Natranaeroarchaeum aerophilus: one gene and its partner. Each later gene encodes a partner of the first gene's protein in a complex. Links are inferred from orthologs where the notes say so. Each region holds a gene or a part of one and is shown on either strand. Other genes may lie near its edges.

What was found.
Region 2: the proteins of AArcSt11_RS04570 (region 1) and tuf are in contact, whole or in part, in a crystal structure (PDB 7CSL), measured with the Pyrococcus horikoshii proteins. The link is inferred for Natranaeroarchaeum aerophilus from one-to-one orthologs. Residues at the interface, in WP_010884146.1 of Pyrococcus horikoshii: Phe4, Leu6, Val7, Val9, Arg11, Met13, Pro14, Thr15, Asp16, Pro17, Leu38, Ala39, Lys40, Glu44, Pro45, Ile46, Ala47, Phe48, Gly49, Leu50, Tyr56, Leu58, Arg60, Asp61, Glu62, Glu63, Tyr65, Ser66, Phe67, Asp68; in WP_010885563.1 of Pyrococcus horikoshii: Val16, Lys20, Ser21, Lys62, Arg65, Glu66, Arg67, Gly68, Val73, Ala74, His75, Ile88, Asp89, Ala90, Pro91, Gly92, His93, Asp95, Phe96, Lys98, Asn99, Gly103, Ala104, Asp227, Val228, Tyr229, Ile231, Val234, Val237, Val239.

What each region holds. Positions count from the first base shown.
Region 1 is NZ_JAKRVY010000002.1:48,188-55,694, forward strand. What follows is about bases 1,393-4,263. They hold AArcSt11_RS04570 (elongation factor 1-beta), read left to right. Parts: upstream 1,393-2,630; coding sequence 2,631-2,897; downstream 2,898-4,263. Other genes in these bases: AArcSt11_RS04560 (tripartite tricarboxylate transporter permease), read left to right, coding at 1,393-2,399; AArcSt11_RS04565 (HVO_2753 family zinc finger protein), read left to right, coding at 2,449-2,628; AArcSt11_RS04575 (DUF7836 family putative zinc-binding protein), read left to right, coding at 2,995-3,174; AArcSt11_RS04580 (translation initiation factor IF-2 subunit beta), read right to left, coding at 3,175-3,579; AArcSt11_RS04585 (UPF0058 family protein), read left to right, coding at 3,776-4,009. In the rest of the region: AArcSt11_RS04550 (HflX-like GTP-binding protein), read left to right, coding at 1-35; GTP 3',8-cyclase MoaA, read right to left, coding at 32-1,015; more of AArcSt11_RS04560, read left to right, coding at 1,158-1,392; more of AArcSt11_RS04590, read right to left, coding at 4,264-4,631; AArcSt11_RS04595 (DUF7523 family protein), read right to left, coding at 4,721-5,218; AArcSt11_RS04600 (CbiX/SirB N-terminal domain-containing protein), read left to right, coding at 5,319-6,203; AArcSt11_RS04605 (DR2241 family protein), read left to right, coding at 6,203-7,276; AArcSt11_RS04610 (DUF7524 family protein), read right to left, coding at 7,303-7,507. UniProt on the Methanocaldococcus jannaschii protein: Promotes the exchange of GDP for GTP in EF-1-alpha/GDP, thus allowing the regeneration of EF-1-alpha/GTP that could then be used to form the ternary complex EF-1-alpha/GTP/AAtRNA.
Region 2 is NZ_JAKRVY010000001.1:586,981-594,607, forward strand. Bases 1,603-4,593 are described here. They hold tuf (translation elongation factor EF-1 subunit alpha), read right to left. Parts: upstream 3,734-4,593; coding sequence 2,471-3,733; downstream 1,603-2,470. Other genes in these bases: AArcSt11_RS02975 (rhomboid family intramembrane serine protease), read right to left, coding at 1,603-2,041; rpsJ (30S ribosomal protein S10), read right to left, coding at 2,162-2,470; AArcSt11_RS02990 (hypothetical protein), read left to right, coding at 3,970-4,218; AArcSt11_RS02995 (homoserine dehydrogenase), read right to left, coding at 4,475-4,593. In the rest of the region: AArcSt11_RS02965 (DUF7845 domain-containing protein), read right to left, coding at 1-1,057; more of AArcSt11_RS02975, read right to left, coding at 1,433-1,602; more of AArcSt11_RS02995, read right to left, coding at 4,594-5,431; AArcSt11_RS03000 (amino acid-binding protein), read right to left, coding at 5,428-5,991; AArcSt11_RS03005 (hypothetical protein), read left to right, coding at 6,140-6,358; AArcSt11_RS03010 (hypothetical protein), read left to right, coding at 6,433-6,714; AArcSt11_RS03015 (elongation factor EF-2), read right to left, coding at 6,846-7,627. UniProt on the Methanocaldococcus jannaschii protein: GTP hydrolase that promotes the GTP-dependent binding of aminoacyl-tRNA to the A-site of ribosomes during protein biosynthesis.

The DNA of each region.
Region 1 (7,507 bases):
ACGAGGCGGGAGGCACGATCGAACGGGATATTTAGACGGTCTGGAGGTACTTCTCGTTGACCTCCCACTCGCCATCGCCGTTCTCGGTCATGTACTCGCCGTAGTATGGCACCCGGTTTGCCACCGTCTCCCGAAACTGCTTGCGGATCTCCGGTTTCGTCATCTCACCCATCGAGCGCAGGTCGTCGTTCCGGTTGAGACAGCCTTTGAGGTAGCCGTCGTGGGTCACGCGAACGCGATGACAGTTCCGACAGAACGACTCGTTACCGACTGGATCGACGATCTCGACCATCCCAGCACTTTCCGTTTCGGCGTCGCCACCCATCCAGTACCGCTTTCGGCCGTGCATCTCACGGACTTCGATGTCGTCGGCCTGCTCGGCGAGCCATTTGTGAACCCGCTCGATCTCGATAGCCCACTCGGGATGCCCGGCGAGTTCCGGCATATACTCGATCAACTGGAGCTGAAGACCGTCGTTTGCGGCGACGTGCTCGACCATTTCGGGGACGTAGCCCGCCGTCTTCTCGAAGACGACCATGTTCAGCTTCACCGGGTCGAGCCCGGCATCAAGCGCGGCGTCGACGCCCTCTAGCACCCGATCGAACGCGCCGCTTTTCGTCACTTCGGCGAAGTCCTCTGCGTCCATCGAGTCCTGTGAGATGTTCACCCGTTCGAGTCCGGCGTCGACGAGATCAGGTGCACGACCGGGCAGGAAGGTCCCGTTCGTCGTCAGTGAGATTTCCATCTCGTCGGGCGTCCGGCGAATGATCTCTTCGAGGTCCTGCCGGAGCATCGGCTCACCGCCGGTAAACTTGACCTTCTCCACGTCGAACTTCCGGGCCACCTCCAGAAACCGGACCACGTCGTCGGCGCTCATCTCGTCGTCCTGTGGCTCCATCGGCCCGCGAGTGTCGCCCAGCCCCTCGTTGTGACAGTAGACGCAATCGAAGTTACAACGGTCGGTCAGCGAGACCCGGACGCCGGAGACCTCCCTGCCGAACCCGTCGGTCAACATACGTTCCGCTTCGAGCGGATAGTGCTTAAAACCATTGTCGTTTCCCGGTATACTGTAACTGTTTGTAGTTACTCCAACCGGTACTAACTCCGGGAACGACCGTCCGGACGTTCATACGTGATCGGGCGACCAGACGGCCACGATGGAACCGCTGGGAGTACAGCCTGTCCTCGACCCCGAGTTGACGCTGCTCACGCTCGCGTGTATCGGCGTCGGCTCCGCAATGGGGGCGATCAGCGGGCTGATCCCCGGCCTCCACGCGAACAACTTCGCGCTCGTGCTGGCGTCGTTTGCGCCCACTGTTCCCGCGTCGCCGTTGCTGGTCGGCGTGGCGATGCTCTCGGCGGGCGTCGTCCACACGTTTGTCAACGCCGTCCCGGCGCTCGCGCTCGGTGTTCCCGACGCGGAGACCGCGGTGACGACGCTCCCCGCACACCGGCTTGTCCAGCAGGGCCGCGGCGAGGAGGCGATCCGACTCACGGCGCTCGGCAGTCTACTGGCAGTATGCTGTGGGGCAGTGCTGGCCATCCCCGTTACTCGCGGTATGGAGGCGAACTATCCGACGATTATGGCCCACATGGAACTACTGCTCGTCGCCGTCGTCGTGGCGATGATCGTCGCAGAACCGACGCGCCGCGCGCAGATCGGTGGAGCGATCGGGATGGGCACAAGCGCACTACTCGGCGCGGTGACGCTCTCGATCGATCCGGCGGCACCGCTGGACGCTGGGGGGATGCTCGCGCCGCTGTTTGCGGGACTGTTCGGCGCACCGATCCTGCTAGACGCGATGGCGGGCGGCGGCATCCCGGACCAGCAGGACCCGAAGATACGATCGACACGCCGGAGAGTGCTGGCGACTGCCGCTGCGGGCGCGCTTGCCGGAGCGGTCGTCGGCTACTTGCCGGGGATCTCCGCCGCCATCGCCGCCGTCGCAGTTCTTGCACTCCTGCCGGGCGGTGTCGACGACCGTGGCTACGTCGTCGCGACCAGCGGTGTTGACACCGCGAACACGATCTTTGCGCTCTTTGCGCTCTCGGCGATCGGACAGCCACGAACCGGCGTTATGGTCGCGTTTCAGGAGACCGGTGCGCCGGTCGACCTCCCCCTGTTGCTGGCCGCAGTCGCGCTCTCGGGGGTCATCGGCTTCCTCATCGTGCTCACCGTGGGTGACTGGTACCTGCAGGTTGTCGGAGGGGCGGACTACCGGGTACTCTCCGTGAGCGTCATCGCGCTCCTGATCGTCCTCTCCGCGCTGCTTGCCGGGCCGATCGGGATCGCGGCGTTCGGCGTCGCGACGCTGATAGGCCTCATTCCGCCTCATCTCGGAGCCCGCCGTGTGCACCTGATGGGCGTGTTGATTGGGCCGCTGGTACTGAGCCTCTAGCCGCGCCCAGAAGAAAACGGTTAAAAGCGGTGACGGGATACAAGGATGTATGAGCAAGTCCCAGAAGGCGCGAGCGCAAAAGTGCGTCTCGTGCGGGATCAACATCGCAGGAACGAGCGCTGCGTCGTTCAAGTGCCCGGACTGCGGTGCCCAGATCGTCCGCTGTGCGAAGTGCCGGAAACAGAGCAACCTCTATGAATGCCCGGACTGCGGGTTCCGAGGGCCGTAACCATGGGAAAAGTCGCCGCCGCCGTCAAGGTCATGCCCCAGAATCCCGAGATTGACCTGGACGAACTCCAGGACCGTCTGGAAAGCTCCCTGCCCGAGGGCGCGAAGATCAACGGCGTCGAGCGTGACGACGTCGCGTTCGGTCTCGTTGCGCTCATCCCGACTGTGATCGTTCCCGACGATGCGGGCGGTACCGAAGCCGTCGAGGAAGCGTTCTCGACTGTTGAGGGCGTCGAAAGCGTCGACGTCCAGAACGTCGGCCGGATCTAGGGCGGCACTCGATTTTCCGACTCCGCTGTAGCTGATAGCGACGTGGTTACTGACCGGGGAACAACCTTTATGACACTGCTATGTGTACACTATTGTCATGGACGAAGCGTCCGCACGACTTCTCTGTCCGGAATGTGGTAAAAACTGGCAGTCTGCCGTGAACGGACTTCCACACTCGCGTGACGTCTATCACTGTCCGAACTGTCACGCGAGCCGTCAGCTTGCGGAGTTTATGCGCACCGATCGGGACCTGGAGACGCTACAACAGTTCGAGTAGCTACTCACCGGTCGGTGAGATCGCGCCACAGGCCTCACAGCGGAGCACGCGCGCGCCCCGCTCGCGCTCAAACCGGGTGTCTGGAAGCCCACACTCATCACAGAGGACGAACTCCTCGGCATACTCGTCGAGCGCGTCGGCAATACGTGCGTCACGGAACGACCCAGTGAGCCGGGCGCGGCCACTCTCGTCGATTTCTCCGTTTGTCCCCAGCTCGTTTTGCAGGAACTTGATCACGTGAGTGTCCTCGCGCCCGAACCGATCGACCGTGGACTGGAAGTTTTCGAACACCGTCGTCGAACCTTCTTCTCGGACGTTGGGATCGGGGATACTGAACCGGCTCGACTCATCCGTTATGTCGGGAGTCCCTTCGATCGCTCTGTCGAGTTGCTCTTCGTAGTCCATATCCGGCCCTAGCTAACAAACGAACATAAACGTTCAGCACTTCGTACATACTCGACGACGGTAAGTCGAAGTTATGCCTGACTGCGTGGGGGTGAACTGTGCACTCGAATGCTGAGCGTACCGTTCGGCACGAAGACATGTGGTAACGGCTCTCAGGATAATAATATAACCCTGCACTCTATAGTCGTATGTGCCCATGAAGAAGCAGGAGCTCATTCACCTTCACGGACTGCTCGCAGAAGTATCAAACAACTACGAGGAGTACAACAAGCTTTCGCTCGATTACTCCGATTACGAGGATCTCGGTGTACGACCGACATCCATCCACAAATCGAAAACCGATCACAAGGCCGCTGTCTTTGCACTTGCGAACTGTATTACCTCTGACCTCGACGAAGAGACTGAAGCCGTTCCTGCGACCGCGGACTGAGATTTCTTACATTGCGATTCTCCCTGAAGCCCTACTCCCGAAAGCGGTGCGCTCGTCGAACGCTGTGTCAGCAGATGAATAGATCTCGTAGACTACAGAGTTTCGCGCTGGGCGGCTACTCGATCAGGTCCTCAAACTCGGGGAGAACCTCGTCATCGTCGGACGACTCGGCAGCCTGTTGCCCGTCCGCGTCGTCCTCACCAGTCTGCTGGTTCCCGTCGTTGTCGCCGTCACGTTCGTCCCCGTTCCCGCTATCGGGCTGTTCTTCATCTCCCTCGTCATCTTCCTCGATCGTTTCGATTTCGATCACTTCCAGCGGGATGTTTTCGAGGCGTTGCCCGATCTCCTTGCGGGCGATCCGCGAGGCGTGTTCTTCGCGTTCGACGTTGAACACGGTCATCTCCAGTTCGAGGGCAACTAGCGCCTCGTCGGCAGCGATGAAGGCCGGTTCGAGCTCGCCATCGCAGTGCGGACACGCGCGCTCGCCCATGTCGATCTCGACGTAGTTGAGGTCCGGGTTGAGCATCGCACCCGTTTTCGAGATGGCGATCCGAACCGCCTCGTCGGGCGTTTCCACGTCGTATACCGGCACGGCCGCCTCGACGACAACTCTGCAGTTCATGCTCATTTGTGTCCTTCGGATTGAAACAGTATGAAGGTTAGCCCTGCCCCCGCCCTCCTCCGGGACACTCTCTTTGCGAACTGACCCGGTCAGTACCCGTCAGGGACCGGTAGCGACCCGACCGCGTCCTCAACGATCCGGAGCGCGTTGGCCGCGTCATCGTTGTCCACGACCAGCGTGAGCTCGCCGTCGACACCCGCGGCCGCGGCGAGTTCGATCCCCGCAGCCTGTAGGCGCTGACAGACGCTCCCCAGCGCGCCGGGCGGCACATCACCGGACGCCGAGATGGCGGTGTAGGGTCCGTCAGGCTCGACGCCGACCTCGCCGAGTCGGAGCAATGCATCGGGATCCGGTGCTTCGGTGATCCCCACTCGACGTTGCATCGTCACTGTCGCACGAACCGGTTCCTCGTCGTACGATTCCAGCTCCTCACCGTAGCGCCGAAGCGCGGTCGCGATCGCTTCTTCGTCACCGTCGATCTCGAGAAACCGGGCGGCAGCAGTATAATTGAGGACATCCGCCCGAAGTGCATCGAAGAGGAACGGTTGCTCGCGGACGGCCGCTCGAGTCTGTTCTGCGAGAGACATATCGTCGTGGACGCACTCGGGAAGATTAAGTTGTGGGGCCGTCGTTGCGAGCGATTCCGCAGCCGAAGTCCCTAAGAGAGTTCGGGCCTGAGCGTGGCCTATGCAAGCGCTGGTCATCGTCGCACACGGTTCACACCTGAATCCGGACTCAAGTACGCCCACCTATGATCACGCGGATCGGATCCGCGAGACAGGCGCGTTCGACGAGGTCAAAGAGGCCTTCTGGAAGGAAGAACCGAGCTTTCGAGAAGTACTCCGGACCGTCGAGAGCGACGAGGTGTACGTCGTCCCGCTGTTCATCAGCGAGGGCTATTTCACCGAGCAAGTGATCCCCCGCGAGCTCCGACTGGACGGTTGGGACATCGAGGAGTGGGACTCCGAGGACGGCGTCAGTGCCACACAGGCCACGCTCGGGGCGGGTGACGTCGAAAAGACGATCCACTACTGCGGCCCGGTCGGCACCCACGAAGCGATGTCGGACGTAATCGTCCAGCGTGCCGAGTCGGTCACCGCAGACCACGACGCCGACATCGATGACGGGTTCGGGCTCGCAGTCGTTGGCCACGGTACCGAACGCAACGAAAACAGCGCGAAGGCAATCTACTACCACGCCGACCAGATCCGCGACCGCGGACGCTTCGACGAGGTCCAGTCGGTGTTCATGGACGAAGAGCCGGAGGTCGACGATGTCACCGATTTCTTCGAGTCGAGAGATATCGTCGTCGTTCCACTCTTCATTGCGGATGGATTCCACACCCAGGAGGATATTCCCGAGGACATGGGACTGACCGACGACTACCGGACCGGCTATCCGGTTCCGGGCGAGGTCGACGGTCACCGCCTCTGGTACTCCGGCGCGGTTGGCACGGAGGCGCTGATGGCCGACGTCGTGCTCGAACGTGCGGCGGACGCCGGAGCAGATGTCGGGACGGCTATCGAGCAGGTCCGCGAGGCGACGAGCGACGAGCCGGTGGCGGGTGACTGATGAACGCGCCACAGTTCGACGCCCTGCTGTCGGCCGCCGAGGATGGGATCGAGTTCGAGGGGCTGCTCGTGGAACAACATGGGGACGAGTATGCCGTTCATATCCTCGACGAGGAGTACACCGAACTCGCCGAGAGCGAACTTCACGAAGTTGCCACGGACCACTCCCCGTACGTCACGGACTGGTACTACTGGACCCACGTCGTTGACACCACCAAAGCGGACCGACTGGCGTTCCTCCAGTGGCTCGAAGACGCGGACGGACTTTCTCCACCGGAACGATACACCAAACTGGACGATGGGGTCACCTGTCACTGGGGAGAGCTAGCAATCACGACTACAGTCGACGAGGACGGGATCAGACAGTACGACGTACGACACGTCAACGACATTGACCACGACGCCGCGGATCTCGACACCTACGACGACCCGCTTTCCGCCCGTGATCTCACCACCTACGACGATGACGGACGCTATCGGCCCCTCAAAACCGCCCCGACGCTCCAGTCCGGCTGGACCTTCCCCGCGCTCGACGCGCCGGATCTGCTCCAGACGATCGAGTACATTTATCCTGCAACCGTCCCGAACTGGCAGCGCGAGCGCGAGGGGGAACTCGATATCAGCCACTGGCGAGACACTGCAGAACGACAGACGGGCATCTACGAGATTATTGAGGAGATAGACCGCGAGGCGGTCGAGTGGATCGCCGAGGCCTGCTGTGTCGACTCACAGTGTACCAAACGCCGCGAGTGGCAGTACGCCGAGGACGACCACCTCGCCGCGGACGGCGGCGACGGTGAGTACCCCTGTCGGGAGCCCTGCTCGCTCGTCGTCGCCGCGGCGCGCAAGTGGACGACACTCGAAAACGAGTCCGAGAAGACCTTTCAGGTCGATCTGACCCTGAGCGAACTCCGCCAGATCGAGGAGATCATCGACACCGTCGCCGAGGGACGTGTCGACGAGATCCGCGAGGCGGACGTCTACGAGGGTGCCAACCGATATCGAGCGCGCTATCTGCGAGCCAAACGGTTCGACGAGGACGGCGAGCTAGCGGCCCACGAAGTCGAGGAGTAACAGTTCAGTCCATCCGTTCTGCGGCGCTACGGCCGGAGCACCGTTGCGATACTTCCAGCGACCGCCAGCACAACCAGTACCACGGCGAGTACGACCACGAGACTGTCGATCAGCGTCGCGGCAACGAGCCCGACCGCCAACGCGATGACCGCGAGCAAAACAAGCGCGGCCGTTCCGGGATCTAGCTCACGCTTCAGTACCGCGATGAACTCCATCGGATCGGACTCGACC
Region 2 (7,627 bases), on another replicon or contig:
TCAGGAGCGCGTCCTGCTTGGCTTCGATCTCCGGTGTCGGGTCCGCGAAGAACTCGATATCTTCCTCAGCTGGGGCGGCATCGAAATGATCGTCGGGAACAAACGTAGTTCCGCCCGCGCCGATGGGGATATCCGACCATCGGAGCGTGTTGATCAGCGTCTCGTCGATTTCCCGACGGAGCTCGTTACGATCGCTCCATGCGAACGACTGACCTTTGTTCAGCGACTTCTTGAGCAGAACCCCGATCTTCGGATGGTACAGCGCGTCCTCGTCGTCGCCGTGGACGTACTCGGGATGGTAGTGTTTCAGTTGCTTGCCCCGCGAGTGCATCGGGATCAGCTCCCGGGCATCCGGTTTGGGCAAAACGAGACGGTGGTTGTAGCCCACAATATCCTTGTTCGGCCCGCTGTTGCTCGGTTTGTAGACGATATCCGAGCCCTCCTTCTGTGCGAGCAGCTCGAAGATCCGACGCATGGCACCGGTCGAGCGGACGTACTTCTCGGCCATTGACCGGTGAACGCGCACATAGCGCTCGTAGGTGGTGATGTTACTCGTCGGATGAATCGCGGTGAAGTAATTCGAATTGATACCCATCTCGGCTTCCTCAGCCAGCGCGTTCAGGGCCTTTCGGAACAGTACCGGGTAGGTGTCCGGTTCCAGATTACTCCCCGATATTTTGACGTTTGTCGCCTCGTTCGGGAGGTCGTCGCTATCGCAGGGCGACGTGATCTCATCGCCCGTGTCGTAATGTTCCATCCCGGCGAAGCGGGGGCGAATGTGGAAGTTAGCCTTCCTCTCGCCGCGACCATACGCACTGACGCGGAACTCTTTCAGACGTTCGTTTACGTCATCTTCCGGCCGTGGGGCGATACCGCTCTTCTGATATTTGAGGTTGACAATCCACTTCTCACCGCCGATTTCCGTGGCTATCTCTCCCGAATATCCGTCGAATCCGCGGTGCAACAACATCGACACCGCCCAGTAGGGACTGAGCCCACGGTCGAAGAAGTTCAGATTTCCTTCGAGCTCGTGGGGCGCGGTCGCGACGTGACTCACGCGAGACACCCCCGTTTGACAGAGCTGGGATTGTAGCTACCAACCTCTGAAACTCCGGAATATGTAAGGGTGGATAAGAGTCTGCTGGAGATGGTACATCTGTGTCGAAACAGGCTATTCCTTCTGTTAACCGCAATACTGCGGGCACCCGGAAGAAGAATCTTCGTGGACTCACTTTCAATCGGGGTTTCTTTCGCAGAAACGATTTCCGAGTATTGGCAACTAAACGTCGGAGACGGCTCTACCCGGCAGAACTCTACATGAAGAATATCCGATATGGACTCGTCGGGATTTGAACCCGAGGCCTCTTCCTTGCGAAGGAAGCGATCTACCGCTGATCTACGAGCCCGTACACCTGTTTGTACTCGGAGAAGCCTATTTCAGGCTTGCGTTTCGGGGCGGTCGAAGCAGGTTCAGCTGTCCGGCGACGAGCCCGAGCAGGAAGCCGAAAAAGTGGGCAGCCAGAGCGACGCCGGGAGCGGCGGTGACGAGCGTCACGACCACGGCAAGGAGGACAAAGAGCACGAGCATCGCGCGACCGGAGAGATCGATCCGGTCGAACAGCCGACCGGAGAGTCGGTTGCCGGTGACGACGTAGCCGATCAGCGCGAAGACGGCTCCGCTGGCACCGAGCAGTGCGGCGTCGACCCCGAAAAGGGATGCAATACCGATCTGAAAGACCCCGGCGGCAACGCCGGTCGTGAGGAAGAACGCGTGAAAACGTGCCCTCGTGGTGTGGCGTTCGAGCAGGAACCCAACGACGGCTAGCGCGATTGCGTTCGCGAGGAGGTGGTCGAGCCCGCTGTGGGCGTAGACGCTCGTGACGAGCGCCCAGGGGTCGGCCAGTACTGGGGCCTGGAGCGTAAAGAGCACGAATGCAAGCGGCTGGCTGACGAGCGCGACCAGCTGCTGGAGTACGAACACTACCGCGATAACGAGCAGGATCTCCAGCGTTGGGCTACGAGCGTCAGCGGACCCATCCATACCGCTCCGTAGGGTGGCGAGGCACAAAAGCATACGACTCCCGTAACTATCGCTGGCCGTTCGTCATAAATCGAAGAAAGTGCACGCGAGTGTGCGAGCGGACGTCCCGAGTCTCAATTATCAGTCTTCGAGAACGATCTCGATGCTGACGTCGTTGGGGACCTGAATCCGCATGAGCTGACGGAGCGCACGCTCGTCGGCGTCCAGATCGATCAGGCGCTTGTGGACGCGCATCTCCCAGTGCTCCCACGTCGCAGTCCCTTCACCGTCAGGGGACTTGCGGGTGGGGATCTCCAGCGTCTTGGTCGGGAGCGGGATCGGCCCCGACAGCGCAACGCCAGTTTTGTCCGCGATGTCGCGGACGTCCGCGGTGATGTCGTCGAGATCCTCGGGGTTGGTTCCCGCGAGGCGGACACGTGCTTGCTGCATTTATTTCTCGTCGACGCTCAGGACCTTGCCAGCGGCGATAGTCTGACCCATGTCTCGGATCGCGAAGGAGCCGAGTTCGGGAATCTCGCTGCTGGGTTCGATCGAGAGCGGTTTTTGCGGTCGGATCGTGACGACCGCGGCGTCGCCGGACTGGATGAAGTCCGGGTTCTCCTCGGCGACTTCGCCCGAGGACGGGTCCATCTTCTTGTCGATGGACTCGATGGTACACGCGACCTGAGCGGTGTGGGCGTGGAAGACCGGGGTGTAGCCCGCGGTGATCACGCTGGGGTGCTGCATGACGACGACCTGAGCCTGGAACGTCTCGGCGACGCTTGGCGGGTCGTCGGCGGGGCCACAGACGTCGCCACGGCGGATGTCGTCCTTGCCGATGCCGCGGACGTTGAATCCGACGTTGTCACCGGGTTCTGCCTTGGGCACCTCTTCGTGGTGCATCTCGATCGTCTTCACTTCGCCGCCCACGTCGCTGGGCTGGAAGGAGACGTTGTCCCCGATGTTCATGACACCGGTCTCGATACGTCCAACGGGGACAGTACCGATACCGGAGATGGTGTAGACGTCCTGGATCGGGAGTCGGAGCGGCGCGTCCGTCGGCGGTTCCGGAGCCGGAAGGTTGTTGAGCGCTTCCAGCAGGATCTCGCCGTCGTACCAGTCGGTGTTCTCGGACTCCTCGGCGATGTTGTCGCCCTCGAAGGCGGAGATCGGGATGAACTCCGCGTCGTCGGTGTTGAACTGGACCTGCTTGAGCAGGTCGGTGACCTCGGAGACGACCTCCTTGTAGGAGGACTCCTTGTAATCGACGAGGTCCATCTTGTTGATGCCGACGATCAGCTCGTCGATACCAAGCGTACGGGCCAGGAAGACGTGCTCCTGGGTCTGGGGTGCGACACCGTCGTCTGCCGCGACGACGAGAACCGCGTTGTCGGCCTGACTCGCGCCCGTGATCATGTTCTTCACGAAGTCACGGTGGCCGGGACAGTCGACGATGGTGAAGTCGTAGGCGTCCGTGCTGAACTCCTGGTGGGCGATGTCGATGGTGACACCACGCTCTCGCTCCTCGGCGAGGTTGTCCATGACGTAGGCGAACTCGAAGCCACCCTTGCCTTTCTCTTCTGCTTCTTCTTTGTGCTGTTCGATGACGTGCTCTGGTACGCTGCCTGTCTCGTACAGGAGGCGTCCCACGAGCGTGCTCTTCCCGTGGTCAACGTGGCCGATAATGGCCAGGTTCTGGTGTTGGTCGCTCATTGTTGTGTCTCACGCGCAGAGGCGCTATATCGGATCCTTTCGCCTGTAGCAGTTAAAACGATTTCGATACCGTGCGTTGCCCATGCCGAAGCCCTCTTGCGGTTTGTGTACCGTTGCCACGACTGGTGGGAGGAAGACGGACGGATCGGCGTCGTTCGTTGGGACGTTCAACCGGATTCTACTTGAGTCAGAGCAATGAATATAACTATCACTCACCGGTTCCGATTCCCGTCCGAATGGCATCTCCCGTGCGAACCATCCTGTTCGACCTCGACGAGACGCTCTGCGAGCGACCACCGTCCGAAGATCCAATCCTTGGCCGGGCGTTCCGGATCGCAGGCGTCGATCCACTGTTTGATCGGGCGGACTATCACCGCGTCGCCCAGTCTATCGGTGGCACCGACAGCGACGTCGATCGCCGCGTCGAGAGCTTCGAACGGCTGGCGCGCGCTGTCGAGCCTTCATGGCGAGACAGCAGTGCGTGAGGGATGAGTGAGGGAACGTAGTGACCGAACGAATCGGTTGGGGAGGGCTGGGGTGCTGTCCGGGTGGGAATGAAAAGGGCCGCCACGGTCGGCCCGGTGAAGCGACGTAAGGACCGCAGCCGACGGCGAGGACCGCAACGAGCTGCAACCGGTCGAGCGTGGCGGGGGTTTTCAGGGAAGTCCCAAGTACTCGGCACTGCTCTCCGGAGAATACAACTACGGCCCGAACAAAAACGACAAAGACCGATCGCGATTCCTATTCGAGCGGTGGCAGTCGTCCGACGTCCGCGAGCACGGCTGTTGCCGTCTCGGGACCGCCCGCACCGCGACCGCTTACGTTCAGTTCCCCTGCGTTCTCGGTCTCAAACTGGATGATGTTCCGGGTCCCCGTCACGGCAAGGACGCCGTTCTGTGGAACGAGCTTTGGTGCGACCTGAACCCCGTCGGGTGTCGCCTCGCCGATCAGGCGGATCGTCCGGTTGTCCTCGGCCGCGAGGTCGAGCGCGTTTCCGGGGATGTTCTGGATGCCCTCGACGGTCGCGTCCTCGAGCGTATACTCGCGTTCTCCCTGTGAGAGTACGTTCGATATGATGACGAACTTCAGGGCGGCGTCGGTTCCGTCGACGTCGAAGGTCGGGTCCGCTTCTGCGACACCCAGATCTTGCGCTTCGGCGAGGACGTGCTCGTAGTCGAGCCCGTCGGCGGCCATCCGCGAGAGAATGAAGTTCGCCGTGCCATTCAGGACGCCGCGAGCGGCGGTGATCTGGTCCGGCCCGAAGTCGTCGATCGTCGAGAGGATGGGGATAGCGCCACCGACGGTCGCCTCGAAAAGCACGTCGCCCGCGCTCTCGTCGGCTAGCGCCATTAGCTCGGCGTAGCGTTCGGCGACAGGCCCCTTGTTCGCCAGCACGACGTGACGGTCCCGGGAGAGCGCCGTCTCGACGTGACTGAATCCGGGCTGGGCGTCGCCCAGCGTCGTGGGGGTCGCCTCGACCAGTACGTCGTACTCGGCGGCGAGGACGTCCTCGGGGGTCCCATCGCCAACCGTTCCCTCCTGATCTTTCCGTTCGAGAACGCCCTCAACCTCGATGCCCTCGGCGTCGACGACGCCGCTGCTGGAGTCGGCCAGCGCGATCACGTCGTGACCGTACTGCCCGGCGAGTTCGACGACCGAGCGCCCGACAGCACCGGCACCCAGCACGGCGAGTTTCATGCCGAACCACCCGCGATCTGGGGCTCGATGACGTGGATATCCTTCTCCTCGGCGATATCCCGAACTGTTGCCAGCACCTCGTCGGCGCGATCCGCCTCCGTTGCGAGCCGAAGCCGTGCGCTGGAGACTCCTTCCGTTCCCTCGGGGGCTGACAGCGAGACGTCGACGACTTCCGCCCGTGAGGTCGTCTGGAACTTCCGCAGGCTATCGGAGAGATCGGTGTCGATCAGGTGCCCGACGAGGATCACGGTCAGCTCCTCGCTGTACCGTTCCGCACCGGCCTGAATGACGTTGATGCCCGCATCGCGAAGCGCTTCGACGATGGTCTCGAACCGGTCGGGTGGGCACTCTATATCGACTTCCACGGGGATATGCCCGCGCGGCGTGACGTTGCCCCGCTCGTGGAAGATCGAAAGGAGATTTGCGCCGTGATCGGAGATCGGCTGGAGCGCGTTCAGCAGTTCCCCCGGCTCGTCGACGAGTTCGAGACGGACGGTGTACGCCTGCACGGACTGGCCGCCGTCCGTCTCGGCGTCCTCGTCTGCGGCGTCGTCACTCATCGTTGACCACCCCGACGACAGGTCGTGCGTATCGATCAATCATATCCGTCCCTGAGGGGAAGGAGGTATAAGAGTACCATCATTCCGGACTGTGTGGCGTTCGCACGGAGTCGGCGAGTTTTTGCGCTCGGCGGGCCAAACTCGGGCCATGTCCGTCTACCGTCGCCTGTTCGATGCACTGATCGCAGTTGTCCTGTCTGCAGTAACGATCGCAGTTACCGCACCGGTGGTTCCCGGTCTCGCCCAGTCGCTGGGGATGCTCATCGCGGCCACTTTCTACTTCTCACGAAACCCGTGGGGGTCGGGCGATGGCGAACGGATCAACGAGCGAATCGACGGGTTGTACGATCGGTTCTTGCCTGTGTAGGACTGCCTGAACTTGATAATTCACGCGGCAATAGTAGCAAGAACTAATAATCTGCATGTATAAATTAGCAATCAATGACTGCGTCCGCAAACTCGATCACGTCCCGATACCGAATCCTCGCTCCGTGGCAGTTCGCCGCCAGGGCCGTTCTACTGGGTCTGTTCACCGGTGGGGCACTCGGAGCGAGTATCAGTCCCGAACTCGGCGTTGCTGGTGGACTCTTCGTCACGACAGTCGTATATTTCGGGCTCTTCTTTCTCGCTCGTCGACTCCGTGCCACGACCTCAGCCACCAGCCGTCGAGCGATCAATCCTGTCGTCGCGGCCGACGGCGGGCAATCGAACGACCGGGACTGAGCAGAATCGCAGGTTCTGGGAGGGTCGATGAGTTCACTCACTGGCGAACGTAGTGAGGACGGAAGTGGGCTGGTCGAGACTGAGCAAACGCTTTGCGTCTGATATAGAGAACGGAGAGAAGAGAAGCCGGATTAGAGGTAGTCGACGGCCTGTGGCAGTTCGAGCTTCATTCCCTTGCGTTCGCGGATCTCCATGATCTGCTCGCGCTGGAGGTTGTCGGCCATGACCTGGAAGCCGGCGTTCTCGGTGTTCCAGGAGGCACGACCCTCGGTCGCCGAGCGGATGTCGCTGGCGAATCCGATCATCTCTTCGACCGGCGCGACGCCTTCGACGACCATCAGATCGCCTTCCTGGTACATGTCGTCGACGCGGCCACGACGGCCCTGGATCTCGCCGGATGCCGAGCCCATGTAGTCGTTCGGAACGTCGATTCGGACGTCCTGGATGGGTTCGAGCAGCTTGATGTCGGCGTCGATCAGCGCGTTATGGACGGCGTTGCGCACTGCGGGGATGACCTGTGCCGGACCGCGGTGGATGGTGTCCTCGTGGAGACGCGCGTCGTGGAGGCGGATGAGCGATCCCTGGACCGGCTCGGCGGCCAGCGGACCGTCGTTCAGCGCGTCTTCGAGGCCCTCGATGAACAGCTCCATCGTCTCGTTCAGGTGCTGGATACCTTTCGTGTCGTCGATCAGCACGTTCGTGCCGTGGATGGTCTCGATGTTCTGGCTGGTATCCTTGTCCATACCCGCTTCTTGGAACGCTTCACGTCGCTCCTGCTCGGGCATGTCCATCGAGGCCTCGCCTTTCTTGATCACATCGACGATATCCTTGTCGAGCGGGTGAACGGAGATGTAGAAACGGTTGTGGCGGTTTGGCGAGATCCCCTCGACCTCGCGGCTCTCGCTCTGGGGCA